One region of the Paenibacillus sp. EPM92 genome, then DNA from elsewhere that is predicted to be linked to it. Evidence: riboswitches for the same ligand, from Rfam matches in the RefSeq annotation. Region 1 holds a riboswitch; each other region holds the start of a gene.
What was found. A riboswitch is a leader RNA that binds a small molecule or an ion and turns the genes downstream of it on or off. The one in region 1 is predicted to bind cyclic di-AMP.
Positions count from the first base shown of each region.

Region 2: linked by a shared signal. The riboswitch ahead of JMF85_RS12255 (C40 family peptidase) and the one ahead of JMF85_RS09745 (TrkH family potassium uptake protein) in region 1 are both predicted to bind cyclic di-AMP.
Region 3: linked by a shared signal. The riboswitch ahead of JMF85_RS02955 (resuscitation-promoting factor) and the one ahead of JMF85_RS09745 (TrkH family potassium uptake protein) in region 1 are both predicted to bind cyclic di-AMP.
Region 4: linked by a shared signal. The riboswitch ahead of JMF85_RS21560 (hypothetical protein) and the one ahead of JMF85_RS09745 (TrkH family potassium uptake protein) in region 1 are both predicted to bind cyclic di-AMP.

Region 1 is NZ_BCPS01000051.1:4,884-10,309, forward strand. Features, by position in the region: gene uvrC (excinuclease ABC subunit UvrC) at 84-2,096, shown strand; gene JMF85_RS09740 (CPBP family intramembrane glutamic endopeptidase) at 2,053-3,684, opposite strand; cyclic di-AMP (ydaO/yuaA leader) riboswitch at 3,922-4,072, shown strand; gene JMF85_RS09745 (TrkH family potassium uptake protein) at 4,143-5,426, shown strand, end outside.
Region 2 is NZ_BCPS01000063.1:12,575-18,000, forward strand. Features, by position in the region: gene JMF85_RS12240 (ABC transporter permease) at 1-431, shown strand, start outside; gene JMF85_RS12245 (sulfatase family protein) at 462-1,940, shown strand; gene JMF85_RS12250 (formylglycine-generating enzyme family protein) at 1,972-2,928, shown strand; cyclic di-AMP (ydaO/yuaA leader) riboswitch at 3,148-3,292, shown strand; gene JMF85_RS12255 (C40 family peptidase) at 3,294-4,145, shown strand; gene JMF85_RS12260 (hypothetical protein) at 4,265-4,642, opposite strand; gene mobA (molybdenum cofactor guanylyltransferase) at 4,886-5,426, shown strand, end outside.
Region 3 is NZ_BCPS01000018.1:17,410-22,835, reverse strand. Features, by position in the region: gene rsmI (16S rRNA (cytidine(1402)-2'-O)-methyltransferase) at 1-298, shown strand, start outside; gene JMF85_RS02970 (AbrB/MazE/SpoVT family DNA-binding domain-containing protein) at 416-670, opposite strand; gene JMF85_RS02965 (HD domain-containing protein) at 1,054-2,337, shown strand; gene JMF85_RS02960 (TatD family hydrolase) at 2,369-3,136, shown strand; cyclic di-AMP (ydaO/yuaA leader) riboswitch at 3,372-3,550, shown strand; gene JMF85_RS02955 (resuscitation-promoting factor) at 3,878-4,969, shown strand; gene rnmV (ribonuclease M5) at 5,084-5,426, shown strand, end outside.
Region 4 is NZ_BCPS01000082.1:98,553-103,978, forward strand. Features, by position in the region: gene JMF85_RS21550 (diguanylate cyclase domain-containing protein) at 20-1,423, opposite strand; gene JMF85_RS21555 (DedA family protein) at 1,542-2,144, opposite strand; gene JMF85_RS21560 (hypothetical protein) at 2,225-2,569, opposite strand; cyclic di-AMP (ydaO/yuaA leader) riboswitch at 2,737-2,875, opposite strand; gene thiM (hydroxyethylthiazole kinase) at 2,945-3,757, opposite strand; gene JMF85_RS28445 (GapA-binding peptide SR1P) at 3,926-4,087, opposite strand; gene JMF85_RS21575 (zinc-binding dehydrogenase) at 4,374-5,408, opposite strand.

The sequences.
Region 1 (5,426 bases):
TCTGACGATGACGTGAGAAAAAGCTCTTTTTCTGCTATGCTGAAAAAGAGCTTTTTTTGTTCCCTGCGAAAGGAGAGAAGGGCATGTCGGACACGCATGGGGAATGGAATCCGCAGGACCGGAAGAAGACGCTGGAAGCGATCAAAACGAAGCTTTCGCTCGTTCCGGAGCTGCCGGGCTGTTACTTGATGAAGAACCGCGAAGGCACGATCATTTATGTCGGCAAAGCGAAAATATTGCGCAACCGGCTGAGGACTTATTTTACGGGCAGTCATACGGCGAAGACGCAGCTGCTGGTGAGCGAAATCGTCGATTTCGAATATATCGTGACCGCCAGCAACATGGAAGCGCTCATCCTGGAGTGCAATCTGATCAAGAAGTACGTCCCGAGGTACAATGTACTCCTGAAGGACGATAAATCTTTTCCCTATATAAAAATTACGCATGAGCGGCATCCGAAGCTCGAAGTGACGCGGCGGGTGCATAAGGACAAGGCGAAATATTTCGGCCCCTATCCGAATGCGTACGCCGCTCAGGAAACGAAGAAGCTGCTGGACCGGTTGTACCCGCTGCGCAAGTGCAATACGCTGCCGGATAAGGTATGCCTGTACTACCACTTGGGCCAGTGTATCGCGCCCTGTGAGTTCGAGGTCGAGCAGGAGACGTACGATAAGATGGTCGGGGAGATCGCGCGCTTTTTGAACGGCGGCCACGACGAGATCAAGGAGGACCTGAAGCGCAAAATGCAGGAAGCGGCCGAGGAGCTGAACTTCGAACGGGCCAAGGAGCTGCGGGATCAAATTGTGCACATCGACGCCGTCATGGAGAAGCAGAAGATTACGACGAACGATAAGATGGACCGCGACGTATTCGGCTTTGCCGTCGACAAAGGGTGGATGTGTGTCCAGATTCTATATATGCGCCAAGGGAAGCTTATCGAGCGGCATGCGACGATGTTCCCTTACTATGGCGAAGCGTATGACGATTTCACCTCGTTCGTGACCCAGTATTACAGCGATAACCCGGCGCTGCCGAAGGAAATTTTCCTGCCGCCGAATCCGGCGGAGGAACGTCCGGCCGCTGTGGAGACGCCTTCGGCGGGCGCAGACGCGGAGCAGGGAACGCCTGTGCCGGAGGAGACGGCCGCGGCCGAGACGAAATCTGACGTCAAGGATGCGCTCGAAAGCTGGCTGAAGGTGCGGGTGCACATGCCCCGCCGCGGCTTGAAGAAGAACATGGTTGAGATGGCGAGCGACAACGCGCGCGTGGCGCTTGAAGAGAAGTTTAAGCTGATCGAACGGGATGCCGAGCGGACGATCAAGGCCGTTGAAAATTTGGGCCAATACCTCGGTACGGGCACGATCCATCGCATCGAAGCGTTCGACAACTCGAACATCCAGGGAAGCGACCCGGTGTCGGCGATGGTCGTGTTCACGGACGGCAAGCCGGACCGCAAGGAATACCGCAAGTACAAAATCAAGACGGTGCAGGGACCGGACGATTACGAGACGATGCGTGAGGTCGTCAGACGCCGCTACGAGCGTGTGTTGAAGGAAGGACTGAAGATGCCCGACCTGATCGTCATCGACGGCGGCAGGGGCCATCTGGCGGCTGCAGTGGACGTGCTCGAGAACGAGCTCGGTTTGCATTTGCCGGTATGCGGTCTGGTCAAAGACGCCAAGCACAAGACGGCCCAGCTGTTAATGGGCGATCCGCCCGAAGTGGTGCCATTGCCGCGCGACAGCCAGGAATTTTATTTGCTGCAGCGCATCCAGGACGAGGTGCATCGCTTCGCCATCACGTTCCACCGCGAGACGCGCGCCAAGTCGATGACCGTATCGACGCTCGATTCGATCACGGGCATCGGCGAGAAGCGGCGCAAGGCGCTCTTGAAGCACTTCGGCTCGTTGAAAAAAATAAAAGAGGCTCAAGTCGAAGACTTCAAGCCTCTCGGTATCGGGGAAAAGCTGGCGCAGCACATTCTCGCTTCCTTGAACGGCCCCGCCGAAGGAGCCGAAGCCGGGCCCGGCGCAAGCGATAGCGCCGACCCGATTACGGATGGCGCAGCGGCGGATTCGACGGGGATCGAGGCTTGAAGCGCCCGTGCAGCCTGTGCAGCAGCCAACCGACGACAGCCGGCGCGAAGAAGTACGCGAGGCCGACGGCGGCTTGCCTGTCGTCGCCGCTGTACATCAGCGAGAAGCCCATCAGGATGCTGTCCATCGCCGCGTGGGCGAACAGGGCGGTCAGGAAGCCGTACCGCAAGTACGCGTAACCGAACACGATGCCGATGACCGACACCTCTACAAGCCGGGTGTACACCGGGTATACCGGGTACTGGGTGTGACTCATCGCCCAGATGACGCTAGGCACAAGCACCGCCACGAAAGGACGGCGTGTCAGCTTCAGCATAAGCGACACGCCGAGCACCCGGTAGACGGCTTCCTCGGAGATGGCTGCAGACCAGGCCAGCAGCGGAAACCATTCGGGGTGCAGCATATTGTACACCGAATCGGTCGGGTCGTTCACGGCCCAGACGTCGAACAGCTCGGTGGCGGCGAAGAACAACGCCTGCTGGATGCCGAGAATGAACAGGGCGATCACATATCCGCTGCTCATCGCCTGCTTCACTTGCCCGGCGAAGTCCGCATCACGCCATACGGCCCACGGGCGTTCGCCCCGGTCAAGCGTCAGCCGGCTTCCGGCAACCAAGGCGAAGTAAGAGGACAACGCCATCAGCGCCACATAGATGTTGCTGATCCACAAGTACAACACCGCATCCGGCTCCGAAGGACCGCTGCCGTGCATCGTACGGAAGGCGGGCATCAGATTGTAGTTATTGCTCACATAGATCGCCAGGAACACGATCGACAGCAGCGCGCCGCGCGCGAAGTCGATCTGTTTGCGCTGCCGTACGACGAGGATCAAGGCGGCGAGCGCCATCAGCAGCGATGCGAACAAGCTGATCCGCGTCATCAGAGCGGACCGCTCGTCCTGCATCTGCTGCCAGAGTGTGAAGCTTTCCGGCGGCGGGAATGCCGGGCGGAACGACACCGCTTGCCCGTTCGCCGTCTGCACGTGCAGCTCCAGCGGGGCTTCGCCGATCCGCTCCGTCTTGCTGACGAATACGAATTCGCCGGGCGGGCGTTTGTCCGCAGCGCTGCCAGCCAGTGTGAACGCAGCCGGATCGAAGCCCATATCGCGGACGGCGCTTACGGCGATCGAGGACGCATCCGTTTCCGCCGCCGGCCGCGCTTCGGTTTTGGCCGTCGGCGCTTTCGAAGCGCTATAGCTGATCACCTGACGGTTGTTGAAGTTGACCCCGATGTAATAGGTGGCTTGCCCATCGCGGATTTCCACTTCGTAATAATCGATTGGATAACGCTTCTCGAACCGATTTCGATACTCTTCCTCCAAGCCTTCCTTCTGGATGTACCCGCTGCGAACCGTGTTCGATTGAAACAACGTATCCGCCGTGCGGCCGGGCGAGAGCCCGAATTTGTGATCGGCGAAGGCGATCGCGAGGTCGGCCGCTTCCGCTTTACTAATGGCAGGCGCCGCCTGCGCTTCCCCGTCAAGATCGTTGTGGTCCTGAAACAGCGGGGCGAGATAAGATAGCCCGAAGTACAGCAGAAGACCGATGACCGCCAGCCATAAGGGGGGACGAGAACCTTTGTTGGGCATGACACACTCCTTATCCGGTAAATCGTAACAGCTTATCTTAATCGTATTCTCCGTTATGGTCATCCATGCTAATAGGGTAATCTCATGATATCACGAGAAACCGCCGGAAAAAACAAGCAAGGAGAAGACTTCACCGTTTGAGAGCGCTGTCATGTATCGTAATGTTCCGAAAATCCTTCCTTTTCCGCCAAATAGAGCTTTGTACTTCGTTCCAAAGAACCTTATAATTCATATCAATTGAATAAGAAGCCGAATTTCTTCAAGAAAACGGGGGAACCATGAATCATAGGGGTGAATTCCGTGCAGGGCCGGGTAACGGGCCGCATGGATAGGGGGCCTGTATACCCGAATCCGTCAGCTAACCTCGTAGGCTTGTGTTACAGGAACCTTGGATGGCACTGGGTTTCCCGTGTCTTTTTTTTGTTGTTCATAAAAAGTTGAGAAGGTGCAGGTTCAGGATGAAATCCAAATCGAAAAAAATCGAGCTTACCCCGCCGCAAATTTTGGTCATCGGGTTCGCCTTGATCATACTGGCGGGCGCCGGCTTGTTAACGCTCCCGGTGTCAGCGGCGTCCGGGGTGCCGACGCCTTTCCTGGACGCGTTGTTCACGGCGACCTCGGCGACCTGTGTGACCGGTCTGGTCGTAGTCGATACAGGCACTCATTGGTCTTTATTCGGCAAGATTGTCATTATTTCGTTGATTCAGGTCGGCGGTCTCGGGTTCATGACCATGGCCACCCTGTTCGCCTTCGCCTTGAAGAAGCGGCTTTCGCTGAAAGAACGGCTCATTCTTCAAGAAGCGATGAATCAGGGCAGCATGGAAGGCATCGTGCGCTTAATCCGTAAAGTTCTGGTGTACTCGTTGACGATCGAGTTCACAGCGGCTGTCATCTTCGCCATCCGGTGGTCGTTCGATTTAGGTCCGGTGCGTGCGCTGGGGTATGGGGTGTTTCATGCGATCTCGTTCTTTAACAACGCCGGGTTCGATCTGTTCGGTCCGATTACCGGCCGGTTCTCCGGCATTACGGCTTACGCGGACGATTATGTGATCAATATCGTCTCCATGGCGTTGATTATATTAGGAGGGATCGGGTTTGTCGTCCTGTCCGACTTGATGGAGTACAAGCAGCGCCGCCGGCTGTCGCTCCATTCCAAGGTCGTGTTGAGCGCGAGCGGCATTCTGATCCTGGTCGGGGCCATCGTCATCTTCATCTTTGAATTTACGAATCCGAAGACGCTTGCCACGCTTAACTGGAACGGTAAAATACTGGCTTCGTTCTTTCAATCGGTCTCCCCTCGAACGGCCGGCGCGAACAGCATCGACATCGCGGGCATGAGGCAGGCGTCGCAGTTTTTCATTATTGTTCTCATGTTCATCGGGGCGTCCCCGGGATCGACGGGCGGCGGGATCAAGACGACGACGTTCACGACGCTGATCGGGGCGATTATCGCGATGATCCGGGGGAAAGAGGATATCGTGCTGTTCCATAACCGGCTCGGCAAAGACCGGATTCTTAAAGCGATTACGTTAACCATGATCGCCTTGTTCTGGGTCATCTTCGTCACCATGCTGCTGTCCACGACGGAAGATCACAATTTCCTGATGATTTTGTTCGAAGCGACGTCGGCTTTCGGCACGGTCGGACTGACGATGGGGCTCACGCCCGATTTGACCACGTTCGGCAAGTTGATGATCGCCCTTACGATGTTTATCGGCCGGCTCGGTCCGTTGACGCTCGCG
Region 2 (5,426 bases), on a different contig from region 1:
TGATTAACACCTACACCGGATTAAGCCTGACGCATGCAGCGTTCGCGTTGCCTATGGTGATCTGGCTGTTGTCTGCCTTGCTGAATGAAATTCCGAAGGAATTGGATGACGCCGCTTATGTGGATGGAGCAAGCCGGATGCAGACGTTTATTCGAATTATTTTGCCGTTATCCGCCCCGGCGACCGTTACTGCAGCCATTCTGGTGTTTGTGCATAGCTGGAATGAATTTTTATTCTCGTTTACTTTAATGTCCAAGGCCTCGCTTCGTACCTTACCGGTAGGGGTCATGATGTTTCAAGGGGAGCACGACTTTCCTTGGGCGACTATATCCGCGGCGATCGTTCTGTCTGTCGTACCTCTCGTCTTCCTGATTTTTTTATTCCAAAAAAAGATTATTGCCGGACTGACGAACGGAGCCGTGAAAGGGTAGCACCATATTACGCGCAAAGGATGATAAACCATGAGATTTTTATTGCTGGATTTGGATTCATTACGCCCCGATCATTTGGGCTGCTACGGCTATCACCGTAATACGTCGCCTCATATTGACAAAATTGCGGAGCAAGGAGTTCGCTTTACAAACTATTACACGTCCGATGCCCCCTGCTTTCCATCGAGGACAGCGCTAATGACGGGAAAGTTCGGCATCCACAACGGGGTTGTCGGTCATGGCGGGACCGCCGGCGATGTGCGTCATGAAGGAGAGCGGCGACAATTTCAAGATACATTAGCCAAGGAGAGTCTGCCTGCTTTCATACGTTCTGCCGGATTAAAGACAGTATTAATAAGCCCTTTCGCGGAACGGCATTCGTCCTGGACGTTTTATGCAGGCTTTAATGAAATTCATAATACCGGGAAATGCGGGATGGAATCGGCCGAGGAAGTGACGCCTGCCGTACTGAATTGGATTGAGCACAATGCCCGGAAGGACGACTGGTTTCTTTATGTGAATTATTGGGACCCCCATACGCCGTACCGGGCACCGGAAGATTTCGGAAATCCGTTTGCTGACGATCCTCTGCCTGCGTGGATTACGGAGGATGTGCTGGAAGCCCATAAGCTCAAGGTCGGACCGCATAGCGCAAGCGAAATTAATATGTACGATAATCAGACCAGCGAACAATTTCCCCGTCATCCCGGAGAAATCAAGGATATGGCAGGATTACGGAGAATGATCGACGGATACGACTGCGGCGTCCGTTATATGGACGAGCATATCGGTTCCATCTTCGCTGCTTTGGAGGCTCAAGGGGTGATGGATGATTTGGTCGTCATCATAACGGCGGATCATGGCGAGAACATGGGCGAACTTGGAATTTACGGGGAGCACGGAACCGCGGATCAGGGTACTTGCAGAATTCCGATGATTATTCGCTGGCCGGGTGTAACACAGCCCCATGTTGATCATGGTTTGCATTATCATCTGGATCTGAATCCAACGCTTGCCGAGCTGCTCGGACGTAAGCCGCTGCCAAGCTGGGACGGCCAAAGCTATGCACCCGCCGTGCTGAATGGCCAGGAGGCGGGCCGCGACTACCTTGTCGTTTCACAATGTGCTCACGTTTGTCAAAGAAGCGTTCGTTTCGGGCAATGGCTCTATATCCGAACGTATCATGACGGGTACCATTTATTCAATAAAGAGATGCTGTTCGATATCGACAACGATCCTCATGAGCAAACGAATCTGGCTGCGGAGCATCGCCAAGTTTGCCGAGATGCGGTATATTATTTAAATGAATGGCATGACCACATGATGGAGACAATGCCTTTCGACGTAGATCCGCTGTGGACGGTTATGAAAGAGGGAGGACCTTATCATGCCAAAGGTTTCTTGCCGAAGTATACGCAGTGGTTGGAGCAGACAGGACGCGGTCATGCTATTTCAGAGCTGAAACGGAGACATCCTGCGGAATTCGGTCACGGCTATCCGAAGCTGTAGGGGCTCTGTTTAATCTTGGAGGATGATTGAAATGAATGCAAAAAAACCGGGCTGCTGCTCGGCCAGCAGAGAGGATTCGAGCTTACCGGATGCTCATTCCTTGCCCCTGAACATCATACCCTCGTCCAAAGATCCTAAAGAAGGCATGATTTATTTGCCCGGCGGTGAGTTTTTAATGGGAACTGCGGATCAGGAAGGGTTTGCCCAAGATGGCGAAGGCCCCGTTCGTTCGGTTCGGCTGGATCCCTTTTATATCGATCCTTATACAGTGAGCAATGCGGAATTCAAGGCATTTGTCGATGCTACCGGTTATCGCACGGAAGCGGAGATCTTTGGCTGGTCCTTTGTGTTCCACTTGTTCGTTTCCGCCGAAACTGCGCAAGGAGTGACACAAACGGTTCGGCAGACGCCCTGGTGGTGGGCCGTGAACGGTGCATGCTGGAAGTATCCGGAAGGTCCGGATTCTCACATTGATGACCGCATGGACCATCCGGTGATTCATGTTTCCTGGCATGATGCGTATGCTTATTGCCAATGGGCCGGTAAACGGCTGCCGAGCGAAGCGGAATGGGAGTATGCGGCAAGAGGCGGTCTTGTGCAAAAGCGTTATCCGTGGGGGGATGTCCTCAAACCGGATGGGGAGCATCGCTGCAATATTTGGCAGGGCAAGTTTCCGGAGAAAAATAACTGCAGCGACGGTTATGCCGGAACCGCGCCTGTCCATGCTTATAAACCGAACGATTACGGGCTGTATAATGTTTCCGGCAACGTATGGGAATGGTGCTCGGACTGGTTTAGCGCGAATCATCCGGCCGCCCCGCTAATAAACCCGCAAGGTCCGCCGACAGGTCAGGAGAAGGTGCTGCGCGGAGGCTCCTATTTGTGCCACAAATCGTATTGCAACCGGTACAGAGTCGCTGCCCGCAGTAAAAATACACCGGATAGCTCCACGGGGAATATCGGTTTTCGCTGTGCGGCCGACGCCTGATAGGGAATAAGAGCTCCTGTAGAACTCGTGACCATCCGTCGCAAGCCTTGTCTGATATGTCGAAAGCCCGAGACGGCTCTAATGAGCGGTCGCGGGCTTTTTTTTACAAAATTTAGCACAGATGTGTCAAAACCCAAAATAAAGCGAAAAGAAAGGAAATCAATGTAATTCATGGCAGTTATAAGTTTGAAGTCCATGAAACCACTATGCTACTCTAATAAAAATAATGGGCCGAATCCAGTTCAGCAGAAGATCTGGTACGGGGGATTCTTTACCATGGGGTGAATGTTCGTTAACTATCGAACTAGGGAGCAGCCTCTTCCGAATCCGTCAACTAACCTCGAAGGCCGCAGGAGGAATTTGATTTGAATCGTTTTTGCAAGAAGCTTATTTGGTCGTGCGCTTTTTCCTCGATCGGACTGCTTGCCATGTTTCATGCGGGAACAGCACAAGCTGCCGCCAATGATGTTAAAGTGCAGATTAACGACAGCCTGGTTTCCTTCCCCGAAGCACAGCCTTATATCGATAACACCAACACTTTGCAAATCCCTTTACGTGTGCTCGTTGAGAAGCTTGGTTACAAGGTTGAGTGGAGCATGGAACAAGCGCGGGTGAAAGTTACGTTAACCAACAACAACAAAACGATCGCCTTGCAAACCGGGGACCGAAAAGCTCTGGTTAATAAAAAGGTTGTCAGCATGGATGCTCCTGCGCAATTTATACAAGGCAGCGTATATCTCCCTCTACGCTTCGTATCCGAGACGTTCGGCTATAGAGTCCAGTGGGATGCGGATAACCGGATTGCTATTATTAACGAAGACGGATTATATCATGCCCCGGCTTGGTATGCGCCGAAGCCAAAACCGTCTGTCACGCAAATTGCCTATAAGTACCTGGGAGTTCCTTATGTATGGGGCGGCCGTACACCGAATGGCTTTGATTGCTCCGGATTTGTGGACTATATATACGGGCTCAACGGCATCGATTTGCCCAGAACATCCCTGGAAATGTACGAGACTGCAGGCAAGGCGGTGAGCATCCCTCAGGAGGGAGATCTTGTTTTTTTTGCGGAGAAAAACAGAACCTCCCACGTAGGGATTTATTTAGGCAATCAACAATTTATTTCAGCGACCAATTCCGGCGGCGTCTCGGTGGCAAGTTTGACAACCGGTTACTGGAGTAAAAAGTATGTAGGAGCTAAACGAGTCACGTCATAATAATCCTCAAGCTCAATCGTAGGGGCTTGCACAGAAAAGAACCTGGCCGTCGGCCAGGTTTTTCATATTGATGGGGTTCATAAGCCGGAAGCTATTCCAAGCTGCAAGCCGTTTGCACGCTAAAAACGGAATAAAACGGACCAAAAGGATACCTTCTTGGCAGCCTGATGACGTTTGGAACGGGAAATTCGGAAAGCCTCCTGGTCATCATGGAACGAATCGGGTTCATCCTTCGTCTCCGATTCCTTCAGAGCTTGTTGTTCGGCGGCTGCGGCTAACTCGATATGCGTCTGACGACATTCAAACAACTGCCGCTCCAAGTCATGAACCTGCTGAGCAAGCAGCAAGTTTTGCTGCTGCAGCTCCGTAATCAGATTATGGAGATATCGAATGGTTAGTTTCGGTTTCTTCGAAGGAGCGGGCGTCTCATGGTTTTCTCTGGGTCCGAACGGCAACAGATACTTCAACTCTTCTTCCTGGAATACCTCATTTGCCAACGTAACGGCCTCCTTTACATAGAAAATGACGGTATTGCTGCTAGTTTCATCTGCTAGTTTAATAGTACACAAGTTTTTCTAAGGAAGCTGTCGAAGCCTGCTGTCAAAAACATGGAAACCTTATCGGAGAACCGCATGGTGTGTACCGTCTTTCGGAAGTGATGCAAATCACTGCCTTTGGACAGCGGAAATGATGTAATAAGCATATAAAACAAGCCCAATGCAGAGAAGGAGTGAATGGTTATGATGTCCGGACTGATATTGGCAGGGGGGCGAAACCGGGGGGCGAACGGAGAAAACAAGGCGTTCTTCATGCTGGACAACATGACGATCGTGGAGCGTCAAATTCGTGAGATGGAAAAATGCTGTGAGGAGATCATCATCGCTACGAACGATCCGACCCCCTTCCTGCGAAAGGTAGACCGGGGGGTTCGAATCATTACGGACTATTTCCCCGGCAAGGGTCCCCTAAGCGGGATGCACGCGGGCTTAACCTTAGCGCAGCAACCGCATGTATGGGTTGTCAGCTGCGACATGCCTTATATCTCTTCGAAGGCGGCGGAATTGCTGCTCGCCCGTGAGCAGGAAGGGTTTGAAGCGGCCATCCCTGCCATAGGCGGCAGCGCGCATCCGCTGCACGGGGTGTACGACCGCAGCTGCGCGGTAAAGATCGGCGCCTTGCTGGAGCAAGACGAAGCGACGCTCTCCACGCTCTTAAAGCAGTTATACTGGTGTGAGCTGCAGGAGTCCGCTTTTGAAGAGAAAGCCATCGACAGCCGGTTCG
Region 3 (5,426 bases), on a different contig from region 1:
TTGCCTGACCCGGGAGCTAACGAAAAAATATGAGGAAGCCGTCCGCGGTACGATCCGCGAATGCCTCGCCTATTTGGTTGACCATCCGCCGCAGGGTGAATACTGCTTCATCGTTCGCGGCGGGGCGGGTGACGGGGGAATCCCGGAGGAGACGGCGTGGTGGACCGGCCTCTCGCCTGAGGAGCATGTGGCCCGATACGAAGCGGACGGGCTGGACCATAAGGAAGCGCTTAGGAGGGCTGCGCAGGAGCGCGGCGTTCCGAAACGCGAATTGTATAATTTGCTGCATCAAGGTTGATCGGCACAAAAAAATACCCTGATTCGGGGCAAGCTCGAATCAGGGATATAGAGGAGATATGAAAAAGGTTAGAATTACCATAGTTAATATTGCTATTTATATTATAACCTATTTTTTTTATTTTGTCACAGGTATTGGCATTTCAGATAAACATTCGTGACAAACAATTTTTCCTTTGAAATAAGAGACGTTCTCGGCGTTTCCGCAGAAGATACAGGCCGGCTCATATTTCTTCAACATGATGCGCTCGCCGTCTACATAAATTTCCAAAGCGTCCTTCTCGCCAATGCCAAGCGTTCTGCGCAATTCGATTGGAATAACAACACGACCAAGTTCGTCGACTTTTCTTACGATACCAGTTGATTTCATCATAATAATAAAATTCCCCTCTCCAGAAGTTGTTTATTTTAGAATGAATGCGAAGCGGAATGAAAATAATCGTCATGTTTCGACATAATTCTTTAAACCTATGATACCAACCATTCCCAAAATAGTCAACCTAAAAATGCAACACCAAGTGACAATTTATGGACCTGGCTGCTAGATTAGTATAACATGGAATAGAATAACGCTACTAGTAGAGCCAAAATGTTGGTTTTACTTACCAAAAGTCTCTTTATATATCCATAAAATGTAAATCTATACGCCGTGTCGAAACAAAAATTTGGAATAAATAAATCGACAACATTCGACAATTTTCAATGTTTTGGCGGAATATTGTCGATCAAAACCTGCAAATTGCGAGGAGGGATACCATGCAACAACCGATGGAAGAAGAAAAAGTGTTTAAAGATCCGGTTCACAAGTATATCTATGTGCAGGATCAGACGATCTGGGATCTCATCAATACCCGGGAATTTCAACGGCTGCGCCGCATCCGTCAGCTGGGAACGTGTTTTCTCACCTTTCACGGCGCCGAGCATAGCCGGTTCTCGCATTCGCTGGGTGTTTATGAAGTAACACGCAAAATCATCTCGCAGTTCGAGCGTAATCAATATGAAGATTGGCCGAGAGAAGAACGTCTGTTATGCTTGTGCGCGGCGCTTCTGCATGATGTCGGACACGGTCCCTTCTCGCATTCGATTGAGAAAACGTTCGGGACTCACCATGAGGATTGGTCATGCCGAATCGTACTCGGCAACACGGAAGTCAACGAAGTGCTGAAACGCGTTTCTCCGACGTTCCCGCAGCAGGTAGCGGGCGTTATTGCCAAGACGTACCAGCAAGAAATCGTCGTCAGCCTCGTCTCGAGTCAGCTGGACGCGGACCGGATGGATTACCTGCTGCGCGATGCTTATTTCACCGGCGTAAATTACGGCACCTTCGATCTGGAGCGAATTTTGCGCGTGATGCGGCCGTATCAAGGACATATCGTAGTTAAGGAAAGCGGGATGCACGCCGTTGAGGATTATTTGATGTCCCGATACCAGATGTATTGGCAAGTGTACTTCCATCCGGTTACCCGAAGCGCGGAAGTCGTCCTGCATAAAATTTTTCAAAGAGCCAAACAACTGTTTGAAGAAGGGTATCCGTTCCACTTTCTGCTCGAACCGCTGCCCAGCTTGTTCGGCAATCGGCTGACCACGGAAGAATACCATTTGCTGGATGAAGCGTTGATGCAAACGGTGCTGATGCAATGGACGATGGAAGAGGATGCGGTGTTGGCTGATTTGTGCTCACGCTTCTTGCAGCGGCGTTTATTCAAATATGTAACGCTGGAAATTATGGACGTCGGCATGCTGGAACGGCTTCGTGAAAAAATGGGCAATCTAGGATTAGATCCCTCCTATTACCTGGAAGTCGATTTCCCGTCCGATCAATCCTATGATGTGTACCGGCCGGGCGAACAGGATGAGAAACTGCCGATTTTATTGCTCGATGCGCACGACACGTTGACGGAAATCTCGCGAAAATCCGAAATCGTGCGTTCGATCAGCGGGATCCAGAACGGAAAATACCACCTGTATTACCCGCAGGAACTCGTATTGAAACATCTTCCAGCTTTGGATAAAGAAATTCGGAAGCTGCTAAGATCTTAAACGACATATAGAAGATGAAGGAGAAAACGTTATGCTAATCGACACACATGCACACCTGAATGCGCCGCAATTCGATGAAGACCGACACGAGGTGATTGCGCGCGCAAGAGACAACGGAATAAGTCGAATCGTGAATATTGGATTTAATCGGGAGACGATTCCAAGCTCCTTGGCGCTGGCTGAGCAGTACGATTTCATCTACTCGACGGTGGGCTGGCATCCGACGGAAGCCAAAGATATGAGGGAAGAAGATCTCGCCTGGATCGAATCGTTGTGTCGTCACGAGAAAGTGGTTGCCATCGGCGAAATCGGGCTTGATTACCATTGGGATACGTCGCCGAAAGACGTACAGAATCGGGTATTCCGCGAACAAATTCGTCTGGCCCGCAGGGTCGGCCTGCCGATTGCGATCCATAACCGCGATGCGCATCAAGACGTCGTACAAACGCTGCGCGAGGAGAAAGCGGCGGAGGTCGGCGGCGTGATGCATTGTTACTCCGGCAGCTGGGAGACGGCCAAAATGTGTCTCGATATGAATTTTTACATTTCTTTCGGCGGCCCAGTAACTTTCAAAAATGCCAAGCAACCGAAAGAGGTACTCGAGAAGGTGCCGATGGACCGGCTTTTGATTGAAACCGATGCGCCTTATTTAACTCCGCATCCATATCGGGGCAAGCGAAACGAGTCCGCTTACGTCCGTCTTGTCGCCGAAACGGCGGCCGAAATCAAGGGCATTTCGATCGAGCAATTAGCCGAAGCGACGACTCGAAATGCGATGGAACTTTTTCGTTTAAAGTGAGTGTGTTGGGCTCTGGGAAACGCTTGCATAAACGCTGTTACTTATAGCGAATCGAGAAAAATAAAGAAAACAGCTAAATCGGTTCGTGCGAATGAGAGATAGATGTATTTTATTCATGTAATGAGTATATTTAAACGAAAATGGGTAAAAACCGTTCTTTTTTTATACGTTTGTATACTTTACAACCAAACCCCTCGCGTCGTACACTCAATAATAACTTCATACGATTACCAGAATTCCAACATCGCTGAGTTTCCGAAAGGAAAACGGGGGAACCACATCGCGGCGGTCCATTCATGATTGCCAAGGTGTTTTTTAGGGGTGAATCTCTGGGGCGGGCAACTGTCCCGGGGTAGGGCGACTCTCAAGTCCGAATCCGTCAGCTAACCTCGTAAGCGTCTAGAGAGAGGTAACGCATTGTCGTGTGCTTTTATTTTCATTTGGACAAAATGAGAAAAGTCACGGGAAGGTTCCTCTTCTCCGCTGACTTTTTTTTGTGTTTCCCGTAAAAGGGATTCGTGTCCAAGCTGGCTACTCTTTACACCCGAGGGGGGTGAATACGGCAGGCAAGTGGATACTCTGATGTCAGCAGCACAAACGTTGGTAATGGCAATCAAACAATTTACCATAGTCGCGTCAGAATCTTATCATGCATAACACTCGAATGGCGAGGCTTTAAGGAGGACCGAACAAGTGGGCGCTGAAACACCAGGGCAAACCCATGTAAGACGATCATCCAGCATGACCTTCGCGTTGCGATGGACGCATGAAAACTTGCGTATGATTTCGATTATCGCTCTCATTTCATTCGCTATGACTTTCATGTTCTTGATGATGTTGCACGGTACGGCCATTAAGCGCGTATCGATCGTTGTAGACGGACAGGAACGCACGTTCCAAACCCGGGAAGAGGTACTGCAACGAGTACTGGATGAGCAAGGAATCGCAGTAAGCGAGAACGACCGTATTTCCCATGCGCTGGATGCAAAGGTGAAATCGGGCGACCGCATTGCGATCACGCATACGACGCCGGTGCAATTAACCGCCGACGGCGAGACGAAGACAGTTTACACGGTTGGCAAGACGGTAGAGGCCGCTCTGCAGGATTTGAACGTCCCTGTGGGCGAGCTCGATAAAGTCATTCCGGCTAAGGAAACGGAAGTAAGCCCTCATGCGGAACTGAAGGTTGTCCGCGTGACGAAAGAAACAGCAGATGTGCAAGAACCGATCGCATTCGATACAGTAACCAAGAGCGAGCCCCAATTGTTAAAGGGCAAAGAGCAAGTATTGCAGGAAGGTCAGAAGGGCCTCCTTGTGAAGAAGCTGGAGAAAGTGTATGAAGACGGCGTGCTTGTGTCGGAGCAGGTCGTGGATCAGCAAGTACAAACCGAGAGCAAACAACGCATTGTGGCCGTTGGGACGAAAAATCCGGTTGTCGTTCTGTCCTCTTCATCGCCGAACGTCGAGGAGTTGACCAAGAACGGCGTCAAATTCGGCTACAAGCAAGTAATCAAAAACGTTACGCTAACCGCTTATTCGGCGGGGGTGTCATCCACCGGCAAGGATGAAAGTCATCCGCAATACGGCGTAACTTCTTCGGGCGCGAAGGTAACGGAAGGTCGCACGATTGCAGTCGATCCTAAAGTGATCCCGATCGGCTGGTGGGTCTATATCGAGGGCGTCGGCTTCCGCCGAGCCGAAGATACAGGCAGCGCTGTGAAAGGGAACAAGATCGACGTCTTTTTCGAGAACGGTGACTATGCAACTCGTTTCGGTACGAAGCGCGGTTATACGGTATACATTATCGGTCCCAAAAAACCGTCGGCGGATTAGGCGCTTGCAATTCGGAAAGACTACATTCATTATATATAGATCGGCAGATAAGAAGAGGTGCTCGTGAGGCGTCCCTCTTCTTTTTCTCTTGTTCACGAAGGAAGGTACGTGCACATGATTAAAGAAATTATCGTAGTGGAAGGTAAGGACGATACGGTAGCCATTAAACGAGCGGTAGAAGCGGAAACCATCGAAACGGGCGGTTCGGCGATCAATGCGGACGTTATTCGACGCATTAAGCTTGCGCAAGAACGGCGGGGCGTAATCGTATTCACGGATCCCGATCATGCCGGGGAGCGTATTCGCAAAATTATTACGAAGGAAGTACCCGGCGCGAAGCATGCCTTCCTGACGCAGGAGGCGGCGACAAGCAAGGGCGATATCGGCGTCGAGAACGCATCGGTCGAAGCGATTCGCACGGCACTGGCCAACGTGAGGACCGACGGTCGAAACGAAG
Region 4 (5,426 bases), on a different contig from region 1:
TCATGTTTTTGCGGCTCGGTCAAGCTTCATGGCGAGGCATTCCGTGATTTCTGCCCTGCCTCTTCGCATGATACATCGCCATATCCGCATTTTTTACCAATGCTTCTATCGTTTCTCCATCAAACGGGAACATGCTGATCCCAATGCTTGTTGAAATATACAGATCATGATCTTGAATACGGAAGGGTGCATTCAATGCCTCCATAATCTTCTGGCAGTAAGCTTCCGTTTCCGCTTTTGACGTATTTGGCAGTAGGATGGTGAATTCGTCACCGCCTTGACGTGAAACAATCCCTTTATTCGATACAAGATCTTGTAAGCGCTGGGACACACGCTGCAGAAGAAGATCGCCGACGGAATGACCCATCGAGTCATTAATGAATTTGAATCCATCCAAATCCAGATAAAGCACGGCAAACAATTGATTTTTTTGTTTGGCTTCGGCCATCGTCTTTTCAAGGATATGTTGAAACGATTTACGGTTGGGGAGTTCAGTTAAGGAATCGAAAAATGCCAATTTTCGAATGGTTTCTTCCGCTTTATTACGTTCGATTACCAGCCCTATTAAATAAGCGGAACGCTCGATCATTTGGAGTTCCCTGGTTTCGGGAGATTTTCGAGTCTTGTAATAGATAGCGAATGTTCCGATCACCTGATTGTCTTTATCCGTAAAGGGGACAGACCAGCAAGCCCGAAACCCGTGATCCAGCGCAATCTCGCGGAAATCCCGCCATAACGGATCATTCTCAATGTCAGATACAATAATATTTTTGTTATAATAGGCGGCGGTTCCGCAAGAACCCATGTCCGGTCCAATTCGTATGCCGTCTACAGCCCGCAAGAAAGAAGCCGGAAGACGGGGAGCCATTCCATGTTTTAATAAATCGTTATCAAGCAGCAGAATGGAACAAACAGCCTCTGTTTGCTTCTCTACAAATTCAATAATGTGACCTAAAATATCTTGTAGCGGCCTGCCTTTGGCAACCATTTCCAGAACCACATTTTGCTCGTTCAAATGATCTTGAATTAACTTTCGTTCAGTAATGTCGCGGCCGACAACAATTAACCACTCCCGCCGACCATCCTCGGCCATAACAGGTTCTTTAATAAACTCGATAATTACGGTCGAGCCGTCGGAACGCTTGAATTTTTCTTCAAAATGAATCGTTTTGCCTCGTCTCCAGGCTTCATTGTCGGTTTCTTCGCATGTATGAAAAAACTCTTCCATATGCGGCTTAGAACGTTGAAAATCAAGATTTGTTTTCCCCTTATACGCGTCACGGTCTAACTCAAATAACTGCAGCGCAGCATCATTCGCTTCAACCCATGCCCCTTTACCGTCTTTAAAAACAATGATATCAGGCATGATTTGAATTAATGTCAGCAGGTAATCACTTGTCTTATCTTTTATATGTTCTAACATGGGCACCATCTCAGTTCCGTGAAGGTAAAATAATTACTCACATATTCGACATGAACCATCCGCATCCTCCATGCCCGTTAAAATTTTACCATTCAAAAACCACACCGTCTTTCGTCTCCTACGTCGTTCTTTCTTTATTGCGATTGAATAATTTCACAGCTGAATAAACGAGAAGACCGGCCACAATCACGGCGGCAACCGGGAACAAATACCCCTTCGCCAGCTCCCCGACCTCGTGCCAATTGGGACCAAGCTTGTACCCAAGATAAACGTATAAACTCGTTATAGGCAGCATGGCACAAAACGTAAATAACGAGAACTTCCAGACACTCATTCTGGCCATGCCGCACGGAAGCGAAACAGCGGTCCGAACCCCCGGGATAAACCGGCCCAGAAAAGCTACGCCCGCCCCATACTTATGGAAAAATCGTTCGGCCTTATCGATCTCTTTCGTCCGTATAAAAAAGAACTTGCCAAACTTTATTATCACCGGCCTCCCCCCATACTTTCCTAATGCGTATAGAGTCAAGGGTCCTGTTACCCCTCCGACTGTCCCTGCCAGAATAGCCAGCCCCAAGTTCATATCCCCTTCATAGACCCAATAACCGACGAGGGGAAGAACCAGCTCTGCCGGAACAAACTCGAACGTCAGCGCCAAAACGACGCCTATGTACGATAATTGTTTGAAATAGCCAATAAACTCCAATAATATCTGTTCCATTACTCACCTCATCTTGTTTCCTTAGCAATACGCGAAAAAAAATCGACGGTTTCAGGTCTCATACAAACAAGAACACAACATCATCGTGTTGTGTTCTTGTCCAAAACCGATTTAAACGCTTCCCATAAAGCATGACTTAATTCAATAGCCTTCGTTTCAATCATAGAGGTCTGCACGACCCATTCTCCGGAAACATGTTGAATACGGACGGAATGGTCATGTTTATTTAAGTAGCTTAACATTTGTCCGATCGTTAATAATGGAAGCGCTTTATGCTTCTCGACCCCGTTCAAGTAATAAATCATCTCTTCGTGGTCACCCATAGCTATATATTCGCCTTCTTGTGGTATCCAATGGTTTCGCAGGTATTCTTTTTGAACATCTGTCAGTTCTTGCAGGTGGGAAGAAGTAATTCGCTGGAGCATCATGATCCTCCTTACTTAAGCTATGATGTTATCATAAAAACAAAAAAGACCCGAATCCAGCCAGGATGCGCTATCATCTAGCGCTTATCGTCCTGGACTGCGACGGGTCTGGAGCACAAAAAGACCCGGATTCACGGGTCAACGATGCAAGTCTGCATACATACACAATTTGACCCATCTACTGCTGACGAGGTTAGCTGTCGGGCTCGGGAAAGATGGTTCCCTACATGGAATGATTCGCCCCAATTTCATTGGTTCCCCCGCTTTCCGGTTTCGTGTAAACCGGAAATTAAGCGTGATTTCATCATACAAAACTGCTATTCGCAAGTCAATAATCCAAAATCTTGAAATTCATTGAGAAGTTGTTCCGGTCGCTTACTCCACGCGAGTTATTTTCGCCTGCCGACGTACAACTTCGCCATCCGTCTTGTGCAGCTGATTCAGCAATTCGATCTGAAAACTGCCCGGATTGTCGGAGCCGGCGATCTGGACCGCTCGCTCTGCGGCAACCCCATAATAAGCCAATGCCGCCACAGCAGCAGCCGCTTGATCGTTCTCCACCGCAAGGAAGGCGCCGACCACCGAAGTCAGCAAGCAGCCTGTTCCGGTCACTTGGGTCAGCAGCGGCGTACCATTGCTCACCCGATACGTCGCCTCGCCGTCGCTCACATAATCGTCACGGCCTGTGACGATGACGACACAGCTCATCGCCCGCGCCGCTTGCCGGACAAGCGCAGGCACTTCCCCGGCCGCACTGCCTGCATCGTCCACGCCTTTAATGCTCCACGATTTCCCGACGACGTTAGCCACTTCCGCAGCATTGCCTCGAAGTACCGAGATCCGCAGCTCCTTCATGAGCGAACGGGCCGTTTCCGTGCGATATGCCGTCGCCCCGGCTCCCACCGGATCGAAAACAATCGGAACGCCATGCGCGTTCGCCGATTGCCCCGCGATCCGCATGGCGTGAACGATACGGTCGTCCAGCGTGCCTATATTCAAGACGAGGGCGCCGGCGATTTGCGCCATCTCTGCAACCTCTTCGTGAGCATATGCCATAACCGGCGATGCTCCTAAGGCCAGCAGGCCGTTCGCCGTGAAATTCGTTACGACTACATTCGTAATATTGTGCACGAGCGGTTTATGGATCCGCACCTTATCAAGAATATCCGCGAAATATTGAACGTTCATTACCCCATCCCCTTCTTCCGGTTACATGATACTATCTCATATCGCGGATGGTTTGCCAAGCGCTTTATACGAGCGCACAGATATAAATAAAGAAGCCCCCGCCATACACCCGCGAGAGCTTCAAATCCCGTTAGGTTTGATCATGTTGCAGAGCTTTCCCGATAGCTTTCATTGTTGGTTATTGGTGTTCTTTCTCGTTTCCAAGCAGTCCGGCTCCTGGCAATCCGAATAATACGTAGTCACCTTCTCGGAATCGAACGTGCCAATAATTTCAGCGCAATGCTTACACAAGATTACACCCAGGTCTACGCTAATCGAGGAGTTTTCCATGCATGATCCATCCTTTCTTTCATGAAGTCGGATTAGCTCGGCAGCCAAGCTGGCATTCGCCTTTTCAATAACATGTTATTCCTATTTATTATACACTATTCTTCTTATTTATGTCGTTATATTTAACGATAATCTCGAATAAAATATTTAATTCAGGTTGTAATTTCATTAAGTACACACGGAATAGCAGAAAATCTTCCTTTATTGCTCACAACTCGCCGAGTTTGACCTGCATTGCCGGCGCCCGCCAACACGACTATACCGGCAGCTGCCGGCCAACGCCGCTTTACCCGAACTTGGTGACGACATACGTTCCCGTATTTGTAAAGCTGCTCATTTCCTCGAATATGCCGTTCACCTCGGAAAGCGAAACTTCTCGCGTCACCATTTTCCCCGGCGTCAATTTCCCGTTGGATACGAGGGGCAGTACAGCATGATAGCGATGCGCCGGCATGCCGAAGCTCGTAATGAAAGAAAGTTCTTTCAGGATCATCTCATCGACCGGAATCGCGATGGCCCCCGCATCCTGCTTCGACGTCATGCCGATTTGAAGATGCCGGCCGCGCTTGCGCAAGCTTCTGATCGCGCTAACCGCCGTCTGCGACAGCCCGAGCGCGTCTACCGACACATCCGCTCCGCCTTGTGTCATTTCGTTGACGGCTGCAATCGGATCGGTCGTCCTGCTGTTGACCGTGTAAGCGGCTCCCATTTGCTTCGCCAAATCGAGGTTGGCATCGTTGATGTCCACGCCGATCACATTCGCCCCCATAGCGGAGGCGATATTGACCGCCGATAGACCTACCCCTCCGCAGCCGTAAACAACAACCCACTCGCCGGGAAGCACCTGAACCCGGTCCACGATGCCGTGGAAAGCGGTAATAAATCGGCAGCCCAGGGCCGATGCTTCGGCAAAACTGATTTCTTCGGGCAAATGGATCATATTCCGGTCAGCGACAGGAACCGCCACATATTCGGCGTAGCCGCCCTGATACGTTAAGCCGGGCATCAAGAGCGAATCGCAAAGATGGGAATGGCCGCTTACACAATGCGGACAAGAGCCTTCGCTTCCGGAAAACGGCACCGTGACTCGATCGCCCTTCTTAAACCGGGTCACTTTGCTGCCTACCTCTTCCACAACGCCGCTAAATTCATGGCCGAGAATATTAACGGGAACGAGACCGCTTTCCCAAAAGTGATGATCGCTTCGGCATACGCCATTCGCCATAACTTTCAGCAGAACGCCATCTTCCGCCGGCTTCGGATCTTCGACTTGCCTCAGGATCAAATTTTTGGCACCTTCCAGTACAAGCGCTTTCATCATTGTTTCCTCCTCAGGTAT